DNA from 4 places in the Streptomyces sp. NPDC041205 genome. Region 3 is predicted to be linked to each of the others. Evidence: riboswitches for the same ligand, from Rfam matches in the RefSeq annotation. Region 3 holds a riboswitch; each other region holds the start of a gene.

Region 1 (4,999 bases), on a different contig from region 3:
CCGCCAAGGAGGTCGACGCCACCCGCCGCCGCTACACCCTGGCCGACGACACGCTCACGTTCGTCCACGACCTCGCGGCCGTCGGCCAGCCGTTGCAGCACCATCTGCGGGCGGTGTTGCGACGCAAGGGGTAGGTCCTGTGCTCGTGCGCGTGACGCAAGGGGTAGCCCTGTGCGCGTGACGCCCGGGGGCCGTGGCAGCCCGACGGAGTAGGGGGTGTCCGGGTTGAGGGGGTCGTGCTCGGCGTGGCGGGGCCGCTCGTGGCGCGTTCGGGGTGCCTCTGTGGTGGGGTTCCGCCATGAGTTCGCTTCCGCGGCGCGGGTTCCTGACCTTGGGAGGCGCGGCGCTGTTCTCCCTCGGGGCCGCGCCCCCGCCTGCCGGGCCCGGGCCCGAGAAGTCGGTGGGCGGCGGCTCGCGCATGCTTTGCCCTCACCTTCGATGACGGCCCCAGTCTTCCTTCCACGCCTGCTGGAAGCCGGGTACGAGTTCACGACGCCTGACGCGCACCCACCGGCCGCCCGCGCCGGGTAGGCCGGTGAGGCCATCCTGCGCGGACGGCCGGTGGCCGTCAGGTGCCGTCAGCCGCTGTACCGCAGGGAGATCGTGTCCCCGAGCTTGATCTCCTTGTTCCGCGCGGCGGCAGCCGCCGTCGCGCCGTCGACGCTCGCCTTCCAGGTCGAACCACCGCTGTTGGCCTTGCCGTTGAGAGCCGTGATCGTGCCGGTGCCGCTGCCCGGCGTGACGGACGTGACGCAGCCCGCCGGGGTGGCCGAGGAGGACGCCGCGTCCAGGACCGCGCCGAGCGTGGTGGTCTTGGCGGTCGGCGTGAAGGCGACGGAGCAAACCTTGAGCGAGGTCCCGTCGTCGACGGTCAGGGCCAGGCTCGTCGCGGTGCCCGGTGTGAAGCCGGAGGTGGCGACCCAGCGGGACGCGCCCGCTGTCGTCGGGGCCGGCGGGGCCGTCATGAAGCCGCCTCCGGCCACGGCCCGCAGACCGTCGATGGAGGCGTACGCGGACGGCGTGGTGTCGGTCGGCAGATACTTGAAGCCGCCGCCCGGCTTGAACTGCTGGGCGATGAGGAAGTCCACCGGGGTCTTGCCCGCGGGTGTGAGGAAGTCGCCGGTCTGCGGGTTGATGCCGCAGGCGTTGAGGCCGGAGACGGCCCAGCCGTTGGAGTCGGTGTTCGCGCCGAACATGGCGGCGAAGGCACCGGAGTTGTTGATGAGCTTCGACTTCAGGAACGCCCTGGCCCTGGTGATGGCGGGGTCGGTCGCGGGCACCCCGGACACGCACAGCGAGGCCATCGCGGCGCCGGTCATGTCGATGTCGCCGGGCGTGGCCAGCGCGTCGGGGTCGCCCTCGGCCCTGCCGAAGTTCCAACCGCCGTCGTTGTGCTGGTTGGCGCGGACCGTGGCGACGGACCTGTCGAGCAGGGCCTGCGGCACGCGCTTGGCGCCGGACTGGGTCCTGGCGCCGCCGAGCGAGATCAGCGCGAAGACCGTGCCGTTGAAGTTGGACGGCGAACCCCAGTAGCCCGGCGCGGAGTTCTGCCAGTGCGCGTAGGTGTCCGCGACCAGGTTGCGGCTCGCCGAGACCCGGGCCGGGTCGATGCCCGCTGAGTAGGCGTTGATGATGCCGCGTTCGTAGTCGGTGACGACCGGCGAGGTGCCCGGCCAGCCCGCCGCCGCCAGGTGCGCGCGGTACACGGCGCGGGCGTTCTTCGAGGTGTCGCCGCCGGGGCTGACGTCGGCGGCCGCCGTACCCGCCGAGGCGAACGCCGAGAACGCCCACTCGTTGGACAGGCCCGCGCCCGCGTACGAACCGTCCGCGCCCTGCAGGGATCTGAGATAGCTCACGCCGTTCGTCTTGGACGTGGCTATCTGACCGGGGGACGCGGTGGCGGCCGCGGGGAGCGCGGTCAGGACGAGGGCGCCCACCGCGCCGAGGGCGGTGGGTACGGCGAGGAGGGTGCGGCGGGCGGCACGGGATGAGGTCATGTCGGGGGCTCCCGGGAGAGGGGGCGGCGGCCTCACGTACCCCCGCGGCCGGTCCCCTGTGCGCGGACCCGGGCCGGACGACACGCGGCCGTCGCCCGAGCGCGTGGGGTCGACGTCCATTGACGCTGGCCGTTCGGGCATTCGGGCTCGGCCCGGCTCCCTGCCGGTCCACACCGCTGCGCGTCAGCTCTGGGTTCGCACCAGATTCCCCCGATCGGCAGCACAGGACGGTACTCGAACCTCACACAACCCGCACACCCTTGCCACCACATTCGCAACTGTGCTCTAATTCGGCCGATTCCAAGCTCAGTCATCAGGGGAAGCCGGTCGAAGTCCGGCGCTGACCCGCAACCGTAGGTTCGCCGAGCACCTCAAGTGCCCGGCGGGCGAGCCGGATTACCTGGACTGAGGGCAAGCGATTGACGCCGTCGCGGACTACGGCGTGGTTCGGACGGTATCTCCACGCGGGCCCCCGGCCCCGGACCTGCCACCACGCGCACTCCGCAGCGGCAGACGCCCAGGGGGCAGTGGTGGGGCAGGGAACCGGACGGGTCCGGAGCATACGCACGAGAGGCGTCGCGCTGTTGTGCGCGGCCGTGACAGCGCTGGGCGGCGGCGTCCTGCTGCTCGGCCCGGCCACTCCCGCCGCGGCCGATCCGATGAACTCCTGCACCCGCACCAAGGGCGCGGTCGTCGCGGTGGACTTCGCCGACTGGGGCGGCGGTGTGGTGCGCGGCTGCGACGCCACCCCGACGACCGGCTACGACCTGCTGCACGAGGCCGGATTCAGCACCGAGGGCACCGAGCACGACGGGCCCGCGTTCATCTGCCGCCTCGGCCACAAGAAGTTCGACTCCGGCAAGCAGTACCCGACGCCGGGCCAGGAGAAGTGCAGGCTCACCCCGCCCGCCACGGCCTACTGGTCGTACTGGATCGCTCCGCCCGGCCAGGACTACTGGACGTACAGCCCGCTCGGCGCCATGAGCCAGAAGCCGAAGAACGGCTCCGTCGAGGCCTGGGTGTTCGGCGCCACCGACCCCGACGGCACCAGCGGCGGCCCCACGTTCACCCCCGCCCAGGTGCGCGCGGGCGGCCAGACCGACCCCGGTGACAACCCGCCCGACGTCAAGCCCGGCAAGGTCGACCTGAAGGCCGCGGACACCTGGCTCAAGAGCCGGCTCACCGAGGGCGACCACGTCCGCGACGAGGGCGCCGAGAACGCCAACCTCCACCAGACGGCGAACACCGCCCTGGCCCTCGCGGCCACCGGCGGCCGCAGCGCCACCCTCGACCGGATGAAGTCCTATCTCGCCGCCCGCACCGAGGAGTTCGCCTACCCGCAGGGCGCCGCCAAGGCCCCGAGCCCCATGGGCGCGGCCCTGCTCGCGCTCCTCGCCGAGAGCACCGAGGGCGACCCGCACTCCTTCGGCGGCCACAACCTGGCCGGTGACCTCGGCAAGAGCGTGTGCACCGCGGGCGGCACCGCCGACTGCGTCGCCAAGGGCGACTTCCCCGCCGTCGGCGACGTGGAGACCCAGGCCCTCGCCGTGCTCGCGCTGCACCGCGCGGGCCGGAAGATCCCCGCCGACGCCGTCGCGCGCGTCGCCGCCCACCAGTGCAAGGACGGCGGCTTCAGCCCGACGCTGCTGCGGGACGGCGACACCTGCTCCTACAGCGACCCCGCCACCACGCCGTACGCGACCATCGCCCTCCAACAGGCGGGCGGCCACGCCGACGCCGTGGCGAAGGCCCGCAAGAACCTGCGCGGCGCCCAGCTCCCCACCGGCGCCGTCGCCGCCTACCCGGGCGTGACCACCGGAGACGTCACCGCCACCGCCAGGTCCGCCCAGGCGATGCGGCTCCTCGGCGACACGGTCCGCGCGGACGCCGCCGTGTCCTGGCTGTCGCGGCAGCAGACGAAGTCCGGCGGCTTCGGCTCCGACGAGGGCGCCACCGACCCGGTGATCTTCCCGACCTGGGCCGCCGCGTTCGCGGGCGCGCGCACCAGCCTCGCCGCGCTCACCACGAAGCGCCCGGACCAGACGAAGCCGCCCGTCGACCCGACCAAGCCGCCCACCGACCCGGCCGACCCGGACCCGGTGAAGCCGCCGACCCCCGGTGTGAAGCCGCCGTGGCGCGCCGGCGAGGGCCCCGACCTGAAGAAGGGCACCGCCTACCTCACGGCGGGCTCCCGGCTGAAGAAGGGCCACTACTACGAGAACGTCGCAGGGACCGGCTTCGCCGACTACGGCCTGACCATCGACGGCGCCTACGCGCTGGCCGCCACGGGCACGAACAACAACGTGCTGCGCGGGATCGTCGACTTCCTCGACGGCAAGGGCAAGGACGCGAGCTCCGGGCGGCGCACCGTCAACGACTGGACGGGCGTGGGCACCTCGCACGCGGCCGGAGGCTCCATCGGCAAGGTCGCGGTGCTCGCCCAGGCCGTCGGCCGCGATCCGCGCGACTTCGCCGGGCACGACCTGATCGCGGCCCTCGGCAAGGCCGTGTGCAAGAAGAAGAGCCAGGGCGCGGACCGCAGCTGCGCGGCCAAGGGCGCCTACCGGTACGCCCCCTCGGTGTTCTCGCAGTCCCTCGCCGTCATCGCGCAGTTGCGCGCGGGCGAGAAGCGGGCGGCCGCGGCCCCGGTCACGTACCTGCGGAGCCTGCAGAAGACCTCCGGCGCCTGGCCGAGCCTCATCCCGCCGACCGGTGACTCCGAGGTCGACTCCACCGCCATGGCCGCGATGGCCCTTGACCTCGCCGGTGACACCCGCTCCGAGAAGGCCGTCACCAAGGCCCTGAAGTGGATCGCGTCCAAGCAGCTCCGCAGCGGAGGGTTCCCCGGCGCGTCCGGTGACTCCGTCAACTCCGCGGCCCTCGCGGTCCAGGGCCTCTCCCTGGACGCCCCGAAGTACAAGACCCAGATCAAGAAGGCCCGGAAGTTCCTGGCCAAGCAGCAGAACCGGGACGGCGGCTTCAACGTGGCGGCGGGCGGACAG
Region 2 (4,999 bases), on a different contig from region 3:
CATGGACAAGACCGTCGCCATCAACTTCCAGCTGCTCGGCGGCATCTGGATCCTGCAGACCATGCCCGCGCTGGTCGGCGGCCTGTTCACGCGCTGGTTCCACCGGTGGGCGCTGCTCGCCGGGTGGGCGGTCGGCATGATCTACGGGACGGTCGCCGCGTACGGGGTCGCCTCGCCTACGCAGAAGCACTTCGGCGGCTCGTCCAAGGAGATCCCGGGCATCGGCGAGATCGGCTACATCGGCCTGACCGCGTTCGTCCTGAACATCGTCGTGACGGTCGTCCTCACCTTCGTCCTGAAGGCCGTGGGCGCCCCCGACGGCGTCGACGAGACGTCCCCGGAGGACTACACCGCGGACGCCGGCGACAAGGGCGTGGCGGTGGAGCTGCCGAAGGTGGGTGCCGGGCACTGACGCCCGAGGGGGCGCCCAAGGGAGCGTCACCCCTCCGCCCTCCCTGGAGGCCGCCGCGTTCCGTCCGGGACGCGGCGGCCTTCGCCGTGCCGCCTCCGGCCCCGAACCGGCGTACGAAAGAATGGGCCCATGCCGCATCCTCGCCTCCTGCTCCCCGCCGCCCTGCTGCTGCTCGCGCCCCTCGCCCTCACCGGCTGCGGCTCCGAGACCGCCGGGTCCGAGAACAGGGCCTCCGGGAACGCAGGCTCCGCGAACGCGGGCTCCGGCGCCGGATCGACGCCCTCCCGCGCCGACCTTGAGGCCCGCGCCCGCGCCGCCCAGACCCGGACGGCGCACGTGTACGTGACCGAGGCCGACGGGTTCGCGCTGGCGGAGCAGTCCGTGGGCGTCCTCGGGGACGACGGCTTCCAGGCGGTGTACGTGGCGAAGGAGGGCGGCGCGCAGATCAAGGTCGACGTCGAGCGGGGCACCGTCGACGGCAGGACCTGCCGGAGCGTCTATCCCCCGGCCGAACGCTGCGAGAAGGACGGGAAGGGCTGGTACCGCACGCCCGGCTCCGCGGGGTCATCGGGCTCCGCGGGCTCCTCCGGCTCCGCCGAGTCCTGGCACGCGTACGCCCGCTCCGAGCACGGCCTGCGCATCCAGATCTCCGCCGACCCCGGCCTCGTGGACCGCGACACGCTGCGCGCCGCCGCCGAGAAGGCCCACCACGCGGACGCCGCCGAGCTGGACGCCGTACTGCCGAAGAAGACCTCCCCCGCCACGCCGGTGGAGCGCGGCGACATCCCCCGCGACGGCGACGGCGCCCCCCAGGACCCGCCGGGCGTGGGCGGCTGAACGGCGCCGCGGTGACGGCCGAGCGGGGCCTCAGCGACCTCTGAGCGGGCCCCGGGCGGCACCCGGGCGCCCCCTTGGAATGCCACGCCCCGCCCCCGAGTTGAGGTTCAGGGCGCCTCGTCCCGCGACAACGCCGCTACCCTCCGACACAACATCTAGGGGTGGCACCGAAAGCCAGCACAAGATGTATGCTCATCCTCGCTGTCGCCGCAGGGGAATCCGGTGCAAGTCCGGAACTGTCCCGCAACGGTGTACTGGTACGCATTTGTGCGCTCGCGCCCACAACATGCGCCGGTGAGTCCGACGACCTGCCGACAGCGCGCCTGGACCGTCCGGTCCGGGTGCCGAGACGTCCGGGCCTCGAGGAATGGGTTGGTGGACGCGGAGTCGCCCCTGCGCGGGCGCAGCCGCGCCGTGCCTCTCTCCGCGGGCCCAGAGCCGAGCGAGGGAGAGCACCACGTGACCATCGCGCCCGCCGAACCCGCGTCAGCGCAGGCCGGCAAGCAGGCCGAGGCCGAGCAGGCCGCGCAGACCACCGACGGCCCAGGAACCGCCCTGCTGCGCGTCCTGACCGACCTCACCGCCGACCTCCCCGACGCCGACCCCGGCCGGGTTGCCGCCGCCGCGCTGCGCGGCCGGTCGGCCAAGGCCGACGAGGTGGAGCTGCGGGAGCTCGCGACCGAGGCGGCCGCCGGGCTCATCTCCGAGGACCCCGCGTACTCCCAGCTCGCGGCCCGGCTGCTGACCATCGGTATCCGCGAGGAAGCCGCCTCGCAGGGCGTCACGTCGTTCTCCCAGTCCGTCGCCGTCGGCCACCGCGAGGGCCTGATCGCGGACCGCACCGCCGAGTTCACCACCCTGCACGCGGAGCGCCTCGACGGCCTCGTGGCCGACGCGCTCGCCGACGGCGCCGACCGCCGCTTCGGCTACTTCGGCCTTCGTACGCTGCACAGCCGCTACCTGCTGCGCCACCCGATCACCCGGAAGGTCGTCGAGACCCCGCAGCACTTCATGCTGCGCGTGGCCGCCGGTCTCGCCGAGGACGCCTCCGAGCGGGCCCTGGACGAGGTCGCCGCGCTCTACCGCCTGATGAGCCGTCTCGACTACCTGCCGTCCTCGCCGACGCTCTTCAACTCCGGCACCCGGCACCCGCAGATGTCGTCCTGCTACCTCCTCGACTCGCCGCTCGACGAGCTGGACTCCATCTACGACCGCTACCACCAGGTCGCGCGGCTCTCCAAGCACGCGGGCGGCATCGGGCTCTCGTACTCGCGCATCCGCTCCCGCGGCTCGCTGATCCGCGGCACCAACGGGCACTCCAACGGCATCGTGCCGTTCCTGAAGACGCTCGACGCCTCCGTCGCCGCCGTGAACCAGGGCGGCCGCCGCAAGGGCGCCGCCGCGGTCTACCTGGAGACCTGGCACTCCGACATCGAGGAGTTCCTGGAGCTGCGGGACAACACCGGCGAGGACGCCCGGCGCACCCACAACCTGAACCTCGCGCACTGGATCCCCGACGAGTTCATGCGCCGCGTCGCCGCCGACCAGCCGTGGTCGCTGTTCTCCCCCGCGGACGTGCCCGAGCTCGTCGACCTGTGGGGCGAGCAGTTCGACGCCGCGTACAAGAAGGCGGAGGCGGCCGGTCTCGCGCAGAAGACCATCCCCGCCCGTGAGCTGTACGGCCGCATGATGCGCACCCTCGCGCAGACCGGCAACGGCTGGATGACCTTCAAGGACACCGCCAACCGCACGGCCAACCAGACCGCCGAGCCGGGCCACACCGTCCACTCCTCCAACCTCTGCACGGAGATCCTGGAGGTCACGGACGACGGCGAGACGGCCGTGTGCAACCTGGGTTCGGTGAACCTGGGCGCGTTCGTCGACACCGCGAGCGGCGACATCGACTGGGAGCGGCTCGACGCCACCGTGCGCACGGCCGTCACCTTCCTCGACCGCGTCGTGGACATCAACTTCTACCCGACCGAGCAGGCCGGGCGCTCCAACGCCAAGTGGCGGCCCGTGGGCCTGGGCGCGATGGGCCTCCAGGACGTCTTCTTCCAGCTGAAGCTGCCGTTCGACTCGCCCGAGGCGCGGGCGCTGTCGACCCGCATCGCCGAGCGCATCATGCTCGCGTCGTACGAGGCCTCCGCCGACCTGGCCGAGCGCAACGGTCCCCTCCCCGCCTGGGAGAAGACCCGCACCGCGCGCGGCGTCCTGCACCCCGACCACTACGACGTCGAGCTGACCTGGCCCGAGCGCTGGGCGGCACTGCGGGAACGCATCGGCAAGACCGGCATGCGCAACTCGCTGCTCCTCGCCATCGCGCCGACCGCCACCATCGCGTCCATCGCGGGCGTGTACGAGTGCATCGAGCCGCAGGTCTCCAACCTCTTCAAGCGCGAGACCCTGTCCGGCGAGTTCCTCCAGGTCAACTCCTACCTGGTGGCCGAGCTGAAGCGGCTCGGCGTGTGGGACGCGCAGACCCGCGAGGCGCTGCGCGAGTCCAACGGCTCGGTGCAGGGCTTCACCTGGGTCCCGCAGGACGTCCGCGACCTGTACCGCACGGCCTGGGAGATCCCGCAGCGCGGCCTCATCGACATGGCCGCCGACCGCACGCCGTTCCTGGACCAGGCGCAGTCCCTGAACCTGTTCCTGGAGACGCCGACCATCGGCAAGCTCTCCTCGATGTACGCCTACGCCTGGCAGCGCGGCCTGAAGACCACGTACTACCTGCGCTCGCGCCCGGCGACGCGCATCGCCCGCGCGGCGTCCGGCCAGACCGCCGCCGCTGCCCCCGTCCCCCAGCAGGTGACCGACCCCGAGGCGATCGCCTGCTCCCTGGAAAACCCCGAGTCCTGCGAGGCCTGCCAGTAATGTCCCAGTCCGCTGCCCACACCGTCTCCACCACCGGTGAGAAGAACCTGCTCGACCCGGGCTTCGAGCTGACCCTGCGGCCCATGCGCTACCCGGACTTCTACGAGCGCTACCGCGACGCGATCAAGAACACCTGGACCGTCGAGGAGGTCGACCTCCACTCGGACGTGGCCGACCTGGCCAAGCTCACGCCCGAGGAGCAGCACCTGATCGGCCGTCTGGTCGCGTTCTTCGCGACCGGCGACTCGATCGTGGCGAACAACCTCGTGCTCACGCTGTACAAGCACATCAACTCCCCCGAGGCGCGGCTCTACCTGAGCCGGCAGCTGTTCGAGGAGGCCGTGCACGTCCAGTTCTATCTGACGCTGCTCGACACCTATCTCCCCGACCCGGACGACCGCGCCGCCGCCTTCGCGGCCGTGGAGAACATCCCGTCCATCCGGGAGAAGGCCGAGTTCTGCTTCAAGTGGATGGACTCGGTGGAGAAGCTGGACCGCCTGGAGTCCCAGGCCGACCGGCGCCGGTTCGTGCTGAACCTGATCTGCTTCGCTGCGTGCATCGAGGGCCTGTTCTTCTACGGTGCCTTCGCATACGTCTACTGGCTGCGCAGCCGCGGTCTGCTGCACGGCCTCGCGACCGGCACCAACTGGGTGTTCCGCGACGAGACGATGCACATGAGCTTCGCCTTCGAGGTCGTGGACACCGTCCGCAAGGAGGAGCCGGAGCTGTTCGACGACCAGTTGCAGCAGCAGGTCACGGACATGCTGAAGGAGGCGGTCGACGCCGAGTTGCAGTTCGCGCGCGACCTGTGCGGTGACGGCCTGCCCGGCATGAACACCGAGTCGATGCGCGAGTACCTGCAGTGCGTCGCCGACC
Region 3 (4,999 bases):
CACCTACAGCTTCGAGGCCATGACCAAGGCCGTCCGGCTCATCAACGGCGGCGCCCGCTTCATCTGCACCAACCCGGACGAGACCGGGCCCTCCACGGAGGGGCCGCTGCCCGCCACCGGCGCCGTCGCCGCCCTCATCACCAAGGCGACCGGCAAGCAGCCGTACTTCGCCGGCAAGCCGAATCCGCTGATGATGCGGACGGGGCTGAACGCGATCGGGGCGCACTCCGAGACGAGCGCGATGATCGGTGACCGCATGGACACGGATGTCCTCGCCGGACTGGAAGCCGGAATGGAGACCTTCCTCGTCCTCACGGGTCTCACGACCCGCGCGGACATCGACCGGCATCCGTTCCGCCCGTCCAACGTGGTCGACTCCATCGCGGACCTGGTCGACAGGGTCTGAGAGTTCCCTGCGGGGCGGGCCGGGGGACGTGCCCCGTAAGGGGCGCGGGGAACTGCGCGACCAGCCACAACAAAGCCGCAGACGCGTCTGCCGAGCACGGAGCAGACGCGTCTGCGGCTTTTCGCGCGCTGAGCGCGCAGTTCCCCGCGCCCCTTACGGGGCTCACCTCGGCGCCCCCGCGCCCTCGCCCTCGGACGGGTGTGTCGGGGATGCGCGGGTCGCGGGAGGGCGGGAACCTGCTGGTACAGGAGGTTCACGATGGGTATATGTTCGGTTGCCGTGCGTGGCGCGGGGGCCGCCGTCCTCGTCGCCGCACTGGCCCAGGGGCCAGCCCTCGCGCATGATCAGGACAAGGTGAAGGCGCAGGTCACCCCCGAGAGCGCCGCCCCCGGGGCGCGGGTCGACGTGCGGGTCGAGGGGTGTGAAGGGACCACCGGCGCGGCGGGGTCCGGGGCGTTCGTGCGGGAGGCGGAGCTGACCGGGCGGGACGGGGGGAAGGGCGCGCTGTCGGGCACGACCCGTATCCGGCAGGGCGTTTCAGGAACGTACGAGATCACCGTCACCTGTGACGGACACCCGCACCAGGGCGTGGGCACCGTCCAGGTCAAGGGAGCGCCCCAGACCCCGACCGCCCCGGTCCGCGCCGGAGGCGGCGGCACCGCCCCCCTCACCTCGGCCGCGGCCGCCGCCGACGAGGCGGGCCCCGGCACCCGGCACGCCGTCGTCGGCCTGGTCCTCGCGGGCGTGGCGGCCGTCGCCGTGGCGCTGCGCAGCGTCCGCCGCCGCCGACCGGAGTGACACCGTGACGGGCCCGGACCCGGACGCCGTCCCGCACCCGCCCGGCACGAGCCGTCTCGTCATGGGCGTGGCCTGGGCGTTCCTGCTCGTCGGCCTGTGGCTGTGGGGCAACGAGATCACCGACGTGCGCGGCGGCCTCTCCGACCCGACGACGGGCGACGTCGCCGCCGTCGGCCGCCCCGCCGGGGTCGACCTGCCGCCCCCGCACGAGCCGCTGGCCGCCGCCCGCCCGCAGCGCGTCGACGTACCGGGCCTCGGCGTCCGCGCCCCCGTCGTCGCCCGCGGCCTGGACGCGGAGGGCGCCATCGACCCGCCGCCGTTCGCGCAGCCGGGTGTCGTGGGCTGGTACGGGGGCGGGGTGCGCCCCGGCGCCCGCGGCACGTCCCTGTTCGTCGGGCATGTCGACACCGAGTCCAAGCCCGCCGTGTTCTACCACCTCAGCGCCCTGCGCCCCGGCGAGAAGGTGCGCGTGACCAGGGACGACGGTTCCGTCGCCGAGTTCACGGTGGACGACGTGCAGGTCCTCGGCCGCGACGACTTCAGCGCGCGCACGGCCTACGGCCCCCGTGAGGAGGGTCGGGCCGAACTGCGCCTGATCACCTGCGGCGGCACCTTCGACCGCGCGAGCCGCACCTACTCGGCCAACGTGGTCGTGTCCGCCTACCTCACCGGGGTCGCGAAGCCGTAGCCGCCGGCCCGCCGCGGCCGCGAAGCCGTAACCGCCGGCTCACCGCGGTCGCGAAGCCATGACCGCTAACTCACCGGCGCCGCCGAGCCGTAGCCCGCCGCACCGGCCGTGACCGGCTCCCTCGTCCGCAGGGCGCGCAGCCCGAGGCCGCCGAACACGCCCGCGAACACCGCCCACAGCAGCACGTGCGACGCCAGGGACAGCATCCGGAAGTCCCACAGCAGGGTCGCGCTGACCGGGACCGGATCGGGGTTGTCGGGCAGCGCCCACAGGAGCGCGAGGACCGCCACCGCCGTCACGGCGGCCGCACACTGCCGCACCGGTACGGGGCGCGCGGCGAGGCGTACGTACACCTGCCACACCAGGAACATGCCGAGCACGCCGAGGACGACCGCGCCCAGCCACATCTCCTGCCGGTCGCCCACCGTGCCCGCGTCGCCGACCCCGGGCGGGGCCGCCGGATAGCGCAGCGCGGGGAACAGCGAGACGGCGCAGAACGCGGCCGCGCAGAACGCGAGGGCGCGCGGCCACGGGTTGCCCCGCGGATCACGCCGGTGCACGAGCGCGTACGCGACGGCGAACAGCACGCCGATCGCGAGCCCCGCCACGACCAGCGCGATCACCAGGCCCGCGTGCTGGGTGGAGCGCGAGAACAGCTCCTCGTGGTGCTGGACCGCACCACCCGCGGGCTCGTGCTCGTGCGAACGGGCCTCCTCGGCGCGGATCGCCTTGTCCATCAGGGGTTCGGCGAGCAGCAGCGAGAACAGTCCTGCGGCGAGCCCGCCGAGCGCTCCGGCGACCATCCCGCGACCGAGCAGCGGCAGCACGGGGGAGCCGCCGGTCCGGGCGCGAGCGGGGGCGCGGGAGGTGCCGGGGGTCCCAGGACTCTCGGGCGTCTCGGAGGTCGCGGATGTATCAGTGGTTTCAGGCGACTTGGGGGGTTCGCCGGAGAGGTCGGGGGAGAGGTCGGGGGAAGTGTCGGGAGCGGTGGGAGAGTTCGGGGAGTTCGGGGACGTCGGCATGGTGCGTGCGGCCCCGATCAGTGGCAGGGAGCACCGAAGAGGTGCCGGCCGTCGTGAGCGAACTCGTGCAGGTAGTCGCCGGTCGCCGAGATCAGCGAGCCGTTGTCCATGAAGACGGCGTACAGGGCGATCAGCGCGATGATCGCGGCGGCCGCGGCGAGCAGCCAGTCGCGGGTCTCGATCGTCGCGGACTGTATCGCCGACGTGTCGCTGTGTGGTGCGCTGTGCGCAGACGTGACGGACATGCCGGTGGGCCTCCTTCTGGGGTTTCCACGCCCCATGGCAGGAGGACGACGGGTCAGTTCCTGACTTCCGCGCGCGGGCGAGCGGTGGCTCGCGCGGGGTAACAGTGGCGGGACCGTCCCGGAGTCGCACCGGGTTCCTGGCAACCGTCGCCTCGATGTATGGACTTGTCGCCCGGAGAGTCCCAGGTGGTCATGGACACTGTCAACCAGTCCTCGCGCCCCTGACGTGCGGACTCGTGTGCACGGCGCGCGCCCCGGCGCGCGGCGGGCGCGGACACAACCCGGCCCGGCCAACGACCCGCTCCCCCCGGAGTCGTCGACCGGGCTGGTCCTCGACCGCGCGCGCTCGAGCTGCGGGAGAAACCCGGCGCCGGCACGGGAGGCCTTGGATGGTCCCAACGGTGTGGTTGGTCCCAACGGTGTGAAATAAGGCAACTCCGGCCGGGGGCTTGGGCCGTAGGACAGACTCTAGAACGGAAGACGGCCGTGGCCTAGAGGGCTTTTGACGCCAAGTCCACCCCGTGTCCCAGAGGGTTACGAGTCCTTGCCGAGCAACGTCGCGTCGTCCAGCGCGCCTTCGATCACCATTCCGGCGACCACGTCCATCACCAGGCGCTCCCTGCGCGCGTGCCGCCGCAGCGCCTCGAAGGCCACGTCCAGACCGGTCCGCCAGCGCTCGGCCAGTATCCCCTTGGCCTGCTCGATGCGGATGCGGCTGGTCAGGGCGGCTTGCAGTTGCCGGGAGAGGTCGCGGTACTCGGCGTACGCGCGGTGGTTGTACAACCCGACCCCGGCGGCGTCGGCGAGCGCCTGCGCGAGCGCCAACGCGCTGTCCTCTTCGCCCTCTTGCGGACGGACGTGGGGCCGGTTCCCGTTCTGCGCGGGCGCCACGAAGACGTTGAGCCCGCCGAGCACCCGTTTGCGGGCCCGCAGCGGCACCGCGAACGTGGCGTCCACGCCCCGCGCGCGGGCCCGCTCCGTGAAGCCCGGCCAGCGGGCGAGCGCGTCGGCCGAGGTGAGCCGGACGAGCGGCACGGGGCAGCCGGTGCCGTAGGACTCCAGGCAGGGGCCGTCCGCCGCCTGTGCTTCGAGGAGGTCCCGGGCCAGCTCACCGCCCTTGTCGCTGCCGGCGAGGCGGACAGCGCTGCCGGCGTCGGCGTACATCACACCGACGGCGAGAGCCCCGAGGAGTTCGGCGCAGTGCTGGCAGACGCGGCGCAGGTGACGCTGCGCGTCGAAGTCGTCGGCGGTGGTGTCGGCGGCCTCCACCAGGGCCTGCGCCAGCCTGCGCGCAGAGGTGCGGTCCAGCATGACGCTCCCCTTCTTACCCGCCCCCCACGGCCCCTCGCCTACCCCGGTTCGGCAGGCTGTAACAGGTCTCCTACAGGTGTGTCGCCGAGGCGGTCGGGCCTCGTGGGCCGCACCCAGTTATGTCAGGATTGAGCACCGGACTGTGCACCCTAGGGGGAGTGGATGTACCGCAAAATCACAGGTCGCGCGCGGGGCTACGCGGCCAGGGGGGTGTCGGTGACAGTGGCGCTCGCGGGGGCCGCGCTGCTGCTTTCCGGGTGCTCGTCGGACGGTGACGGCAAGGACGAGGAGGGCTCCGGCAGCGGCGTCAGCCAACAGCCCAAGGGCAAGGACCCGTTCTGGGTCAACCCCGAGGGGAACGCCGCCAAGCAGGTCGCCGCGTACGACAAGGACGGCAAGAAGGACGACGCCGAGCAGATCCGCAAGATCGCCGAGCAGCCCGTCGGCGAGTGGATCGGCCCGGAGAAGCCCGAGGAGGAGGCCCGCGGGTACACGGAGGCCGCCGAGAAGGCCGACCGGGACGCCCTCC
Region 4 (4,999 bases), on a different contig from region 3:
CCGCCCGGCAGAGTCCAGTTGCTCTCGCCGCTCGGCGGCACGTGCCGGGCGAGCAGTACCCGGCCCTCCTCGACGCACACGGCGTACGCCGCGAGCCGGAAACTCATCCGATACCTCCTGCCGGACGCCGTTGCGGCGTCCGCGTTCTGCTGACGAACGAGGGGCCGTCCGGCACGGCCAGGGTGAACGTGCCGGACGGCGCCCTCGGCTACGAGGACACCGGCACCGGGGCCGAGCAACTCGGCCCGGGCACGGCCTGCTCCGCGAAGGCGTGTCCAGGAGCTGGAGCAGGAGCAGGTGACCGCCGACGTCGTCTGTGTGAGCAGCCCCGATCTGCTGTACCGAGCCCTGCGCGCCCGGCAGGGCCACGACGAGCAGGCCGACCTCTGGAACCTGGACCAGGCGTTCCCCGCGGACCGCGCCACACCGCTGGTCACGGTACTCGACGGTCATCCGCACGCGCTGTCGTTCCTGGCCATGGTCAACAAGGCCGCCACCAGCGCATTCGGCGTCACGAGGTTCGGCCAGTCCGGTTCGCTCACCGACGTCTACCGCCACCACCGGATCGACGTCGACAGCATCGTGTCCGCCGCCCTCGACGTCACCGACTGAGACCCGAGGCCGGGGCACCCGTGGGTGCCCCGGCCCCCGGCAGGGCCGCCGGTCAGGACGCGGACAGCTCCCCGCGGACCGTGCGCGCCGCCGCGACCAGGTTCTCCAGCGAGGCGCGGGTCTCGGGCCAGCCGCGGGTCTTCAGGCCGCAGTCCGGGTTGACCCACAGGCGCTCGGCGGGGATGGCCTCAAGTCCCTTGCGCAGCAGGGCCGCGGCCTCGTCCGTGCCGGGCACACGCGGGGAGTGGATGTCGTAGACGCCGGGGCCCGCCTCGCGCGGGTAGCCGTGCTCGGCCAGTTCACGGGCCACCTGCATGTGCGAGCGGGCGGCCTCCAGGCTGATGACGTCGGCGTCGAGGTCGTCGATGGCCTGGACGATGTCGCCGAACTCGGCATAGCACATGTGGGTGTGGATCTGGGTGTCGGGCCGCACCCCGCTGGTGGTGAGGCGGAAGGACTCGGTGGCCCAGTCCAGATAGGCCGGACGGTCGGCGGCGCGCAGCGGCAGCGTCTCGCGCAGCGCGGGCTCGTCGACCTGGATGACCGAAGTGCCCGCCGCCTCCAGGTCGTTCACCTCGTCGCGCAGGGCGAGGGCCACCTGGCGCGCGGTGTCGCCGAGCGGCTGGTCGTCGCGGACGAAGGACCAGGCGAGCATGGTCACGGGCCCGGTGAGCATGCCCTTGACCGGGCACTCCGTCAGGGAGTTGGCGTACGCCGTCCAGCGCACCGTCATCGGCTCGGGGCGGGAGATGTCACCGGCGAGGACCGGCGGGCGCACATAGCGGGTGCCGTACGACTGGACCCAGCCGTGCTGCGTGGCGAGATAGCCGGTGAGCTGCTCGGCGAAGTACTGCACCATGTCGTTGCGCTCGGGCTCGCCGTGCACCAGGACGTCGATCCCGGTCTTCTCCTGGAAGGAGACGACCTCGCGGATCTCGTGCTCGATGCGCTGCTCGTACCCGGCGGTGTCGATGCGCCCCGCGCGCAGGTCGGCGCGGGCCGTGCGCAACTCCGTGGTCTGCGGGAACGAGCCGATGGTGGTCGTGGGGAGCAGCGGCAGGCCGAGGTGGGCGCGCTGGGCGGCGGCCCGCGTGGCGTACGGCTGGGAGCGGCGGCCGTCGGCGTCGGTGACGGCCGCGGCCCTGGCCCGGACGGCCGGGTCGTGGGTGATCGCGGAACCGGCGCGGGAGGCCAGGTCGGCCCGGTTCGCGGCGAGTTCGGCGGCGATGGTGTCCGTTCCCTGTGCGAGGCCCTTGGCCAGGGTGACGATCTCGCCGGTCTTCTGCTGGGCGAAGGCGAGCCAGCGCAGGATCTGCGGATCGATGTCCCGCTCGGCCGCGGCGTCGATCGGGACGTGCAGGAGCGAGCAGGACGCGGCGACGTCGACCTGGTCGGCGAGGCCGAGGAGCGTCCCCAGGGTCGACAGGGACTTCTCCAGGTCGTTGATCCAGATGTTGCGGCCGTTGACGACACCGGCGACGAGGCGCTTGCCGGGCAGTCCGCCCACCGCCGCGAGCGCGTCGAGGTTGGCGGCGGCCGCGTCGGTGAAGTCGAGCGCGAGGCCGTCGATCGGGGCCTTCGCCAGGACCGGCAGGGCGTCGCCGAGCCGGTCGAAGTAGGAGGCGACGAGCAGCTTCGGCCGGTCGGTGAGGGAGCCGAGGTCGCGGTAGGCGCGCTCGGCGGCGTTGAGGTCCGCCGGGGTGCGGTCCTGGACCAGGGCGGGCTCGTCGAGCTGCACCCACTCGGCGCCGGCCGCGCGCAGGTCCGCGAGGACCTCGGCGTACACGGGAAGGAGCCGGTCCAGGAGCGTCAGCGGCTCGAACTCCGCGGCCACGCCGGGCGCGGGCTTGGCGAGCAGCAGATACGTGACGGGGCCGACCAGGACCGGGCGGGCGGCGAGGCCGAGCGCGAGGGCTTCCTTGAACTCGGCGACCTGCTTGGTGGAGTCGGCGCTGAAGACGGTGTCGGGGCCGAGCTCCGGCACGAGGTAGTGGTAGTTGGTGTCGAACCACTTGGTCATCTCGAGCGGCGCGACGTCCTGGGTGCCGCGGGCCATGGCGAAGTAGCCGTCGAGCGGGTCGGCGTCCACGGCGGAGCGGTGCCGCTGGGGGACGGCGCCGACCATGACACTGGTGTCCAGGACGTGGTCGTAGTACGAGAAGTCACCGGTCGGCACCTCGTGGACACCAGCCGCCGCCAGACGCTGCCAGGTGGAGCGGCGCAGCTCCGTCGCGGTCTGGTTGAGGGCGTCGGCGGTGACGCGGCCCTTCCAGTACCCCTCGATCGCCTTCTTGAGTTCACGGCCTGCGCCCTGACGGGGGTAGCCGTACACGGTGGCCCGTGCTGCCGCGGCTGCGGACTTCGCTGTCACGGAAATCTCCTTCGCGAGATGACTCCTGAGAATCCCGGGACGGGACGCGGACGCGAAGGGATGACGAACAAGACGGACCACACACACGCCACTGGCATGGTGCTCCGTCTGGTATGTACGCCGACCCGCCCACGAGGTCACCGGGATATCCGCACGCGATCGGTCACGTACGGGCAACGGGCAGGTCTTCGGACTCGCGGGCACGTCTGCCGGGGCAGACACCTACTGGCCGTCGCTTCCCAGGCCCCGTTCATCGGGCCCAGTGCGTGTGACGGCGGTCGTTCCCGCTCACCGCTGCGGGGCAGTCCCGGATTCCCACCGGGTTCCCTCTTACGACGCGCCTGCCTGGCGGACAGGGCGAACCAGCTGCACGCGTCAGGTTAGAGGGTGGACGCGGTCCTGGGCAGCACTGTTCACATTCCGGAACGTGAGATGAGACACGAGTGCGAGCCGTTTGGGCGCACGTGTGAAGGGGCGTGGCCCGGCGGAATCCGCTGGGCCACGCCCCTTCACACGGCGGCCGGGCCCCTCGGCCCGGCGCGGAGCACCTAGTGGAACTGCTCCTCCTCGGTGGAGCCCGAGAGCGCGGTGGTGGAGGAGGCCGGGTTGACGGCGGTGGACACCAGGTCGAAGTAGCCGGTGCCGACCTCGCGCTGGTGCCTGACGGCGGTGAAGCCGTGCTCCTGCGCGGCGAACTCCTTCTCCTGCAGGTCCACGTACGCGGTCATGCCGTGGTCGGCGTAGCCGCGGGCGAGGTCGAACATGCCGTGGTTGAGGGAGTGGAAACCGGCCAGGGTGATGAACTGGAACTTGTAGCCCATGGCGCCCAGTTCGCGCTGGAACTTGGCGATCTGGTCGTCGTCCAGCGCGGCCTTCCAGTTGAAGGACGGCGAGCAGTTGTAGGCCAGCATCTGGTCGGGGTGCTCGGCGTGGACGGCCTCGGCGAACTCGCGGGCCTGGGCGAGGTCGGGGGTGCCGGTCTCGACCCAGATGAGGTCGGCGTACGGGGCGTAGGCGAGGCCGCGCGCGATGACGGGGGCCATGCCGTTGCGGACGCGGTAGAAGCCCTCGGCCGTCCGCTCGCCGGTCACGAACTCGGCGTCGCGCTCGTCGACGTCGCTGGTGAGGAGGTTGGCGGCGAGCGCGTCGGTGCGGGCGACGATCAGGGTCGGCACATCGGCGATGTCGGCGGCGAGGCGGGCCGCGTTGAGGGTGCGCACGTGCTGAGCGGTGGGGACGAGGACCTTGCCGCCGAGGTGGCCGCACTTCTTCTCCGAGGCGAGCTGGTCCTCGTAGTGGATACCGGCCGCGCCCGCCGCGATCATCGCCTTGGTCAGCTCGAAGGCGTTCAGCGGGCCGCCGAAACCGGCCTCGGCGTCGGCCACGATCGGAGCCAGCCAGTCCACGGCGGAGTCGCCCTCGCTGGTGGCGATCTGGTCGGCGCGCAGCAGCGCGTTGTTGATGCGGCGGACCACCTGCGGAACGGAGTTGGCCGGGTACAGCGACTGGTCGGGGTAGGTGTGCCCGGCCTGGTTGGCGTCGGCGGCCACCTGCCAGCCGGACAGGTAGATCGCCTGCAGCCCCGCCTTGACCTGCTGCACGGCCTGACCGCCGGTCAGCGCGCCGAGCGCGTGGACGTAGTCGAGCTCGTGCAGTTGGCGCCACAGCCGCTCGGCGCCGCGCCGGGCCAGGGTGTGCTCCTCGCGGACGCTGCCGGAGAGGCGCACGACGTCCGCGGCGCTGTAGGTGCGCTCGATCCCCTGCCACCGAGGGTCGGTCGCCCACCGCCGCGCGAGCTCCTCGGCCGTCGCCGTCGTCGTCCCTGCCTGTGCCATGACCGTCTCCTGGAGATTCGTGAACTGTGCGAACATCTGGCACTGAGTGCCTGAATGGTCTGGGGTGCGGCCCGCCGGGTCCGTGTGGGGACAGGTGAGCAATGCTGCCGAGTCAGGCGGATGGGCCGGGATCTCCGACGTCAGGGCTTGAGTTCGCGCCCCGGTTCCGCTCCGCCCGACG

Evidence for each region. Region 3 has a riboswitch for cobalamin ahead of ACZ6BG_RS06000 (CbtB domain-containing protein). Riboswitches for the same ligand answer to the same signal wherever they lie in the genome.
Region 1: another riboswitch for cobalamin. It lies ahead of ACZ6BG_RS30450 (hypothetical protein); the one in region 3 lies ahead of ACZ6BG_RS06000 (CbtB domain-containing protein).
Region 2: another riboswitch for cobalamin. It lies ahead of ACZ6BG_RS09860 (ribonucleoside-diphosphate reductase subunit alpha); the one in region 3 lies ahead of ACZ6BG_RS06000 (CbtB domain-containing protein).
Region 4: another riboswitch for cobalamin. It lies ahead of metE (5-methyltetrahydropteroyltriglutamate--homocysteine S-methyltransferase); the one in region 3 lies ahead of ACZ6BG_RS06000 (CbtB domain-containing protein).

The regions. Positions count from the first base shown of each region.
Region 1 covers NZ_JBVIZH010000008.1:156,328-161,326, reverse strand. Annotated here, with positions in the region: gene ACZ6BG_RS30455 (heme-binding beta-barrel domain-containing protein) at 1-134, shown strand, start outside; gene ACZ6BG_RS30450 (hypothetical protein) at 579-1,997, opposite strand; cobalamin riboswitch at 2,113-2,261, opposite strand; gene ACZ6BG_RS30445 (prenyltransferase/squalene oxidase repeat-containing protein) at 2,657-4,999, shown strand, end outside.
Region 2 covers NZ_JBVIZH010000002.1:644,186-649,184, forward strand. Annotated here, with positions in the region: gene mctP (monocarboxylate uptake permease MctP) at 1-412, shown strand, start outside; gene ACZ6BG_RS09855 (hypothetical protein) at 542-1,249, shown strand; cobalamin riboswitch at 1,438-1,579, shown strand; gene ACZ6BG_RS09860 (ribonucleoside-diphosphate reductase subunit alpha) at 1,709-4,123, shown strand; gene ACZ6BG_RS09865 (ribonucleotide-diphosphate reductase subunit beta) at 4,123-4,999, shown strand, end outside.
Region 3 covers NZ_JBVIZH010000001.1:1,394,071-1,399,069, reverse strand. Annotated here, with positions in the region: gene ACZ6BG_RS06020 (HAD-IIA family hydrolase) at 1-406, shown strand, start outside; gene ACZ6BG_RS06015 (hypothetical protein) at 686-1,204, shown strand; gene ACZ6BG_RS06010 (class F sortase) at 1,266-1,892, shown strand; gene ACZ6BG_RS06005 (CbtA family protein) at 1,958-2,914, opposite strand; gene ACZ6BG_RS06000 (CbtB domain-containing protein) at 2,932-3,159, opposite strand; cobalamin riboswitch at 3,194-3,343, opposite strand; gene ACZ6BG_RS05995 (ANTAR domain-containing protein) at 3,694-4,470, opposite strand; gene ACZ6BG_RS05990 (glycoside hydrolase family 6 protein) at 4,681-4,999, shown strand, end outside.
Region 4 covers NZ_JBVIZH010000003.1:1,130,397-1,135,395, forward strand. Annotated here, with positions in the region: gene ACZ6BG_RS18915 (NUDIX hydrolase) at 1-107, opposite strand, end outside; gene ACZ6BG_RS18920 (hypothetical protein) at 298-612, shown strand; gene metE (5-methyltetrahydropteroyltriglutamate--homocysteine S-methyltransferase) at 665-2,983, opposite strand; cobalamin riboswitch at 3,146-3,365, opposite strand; gene aceA (isocitrate lyase) at 3,532-4,818, opposite strand.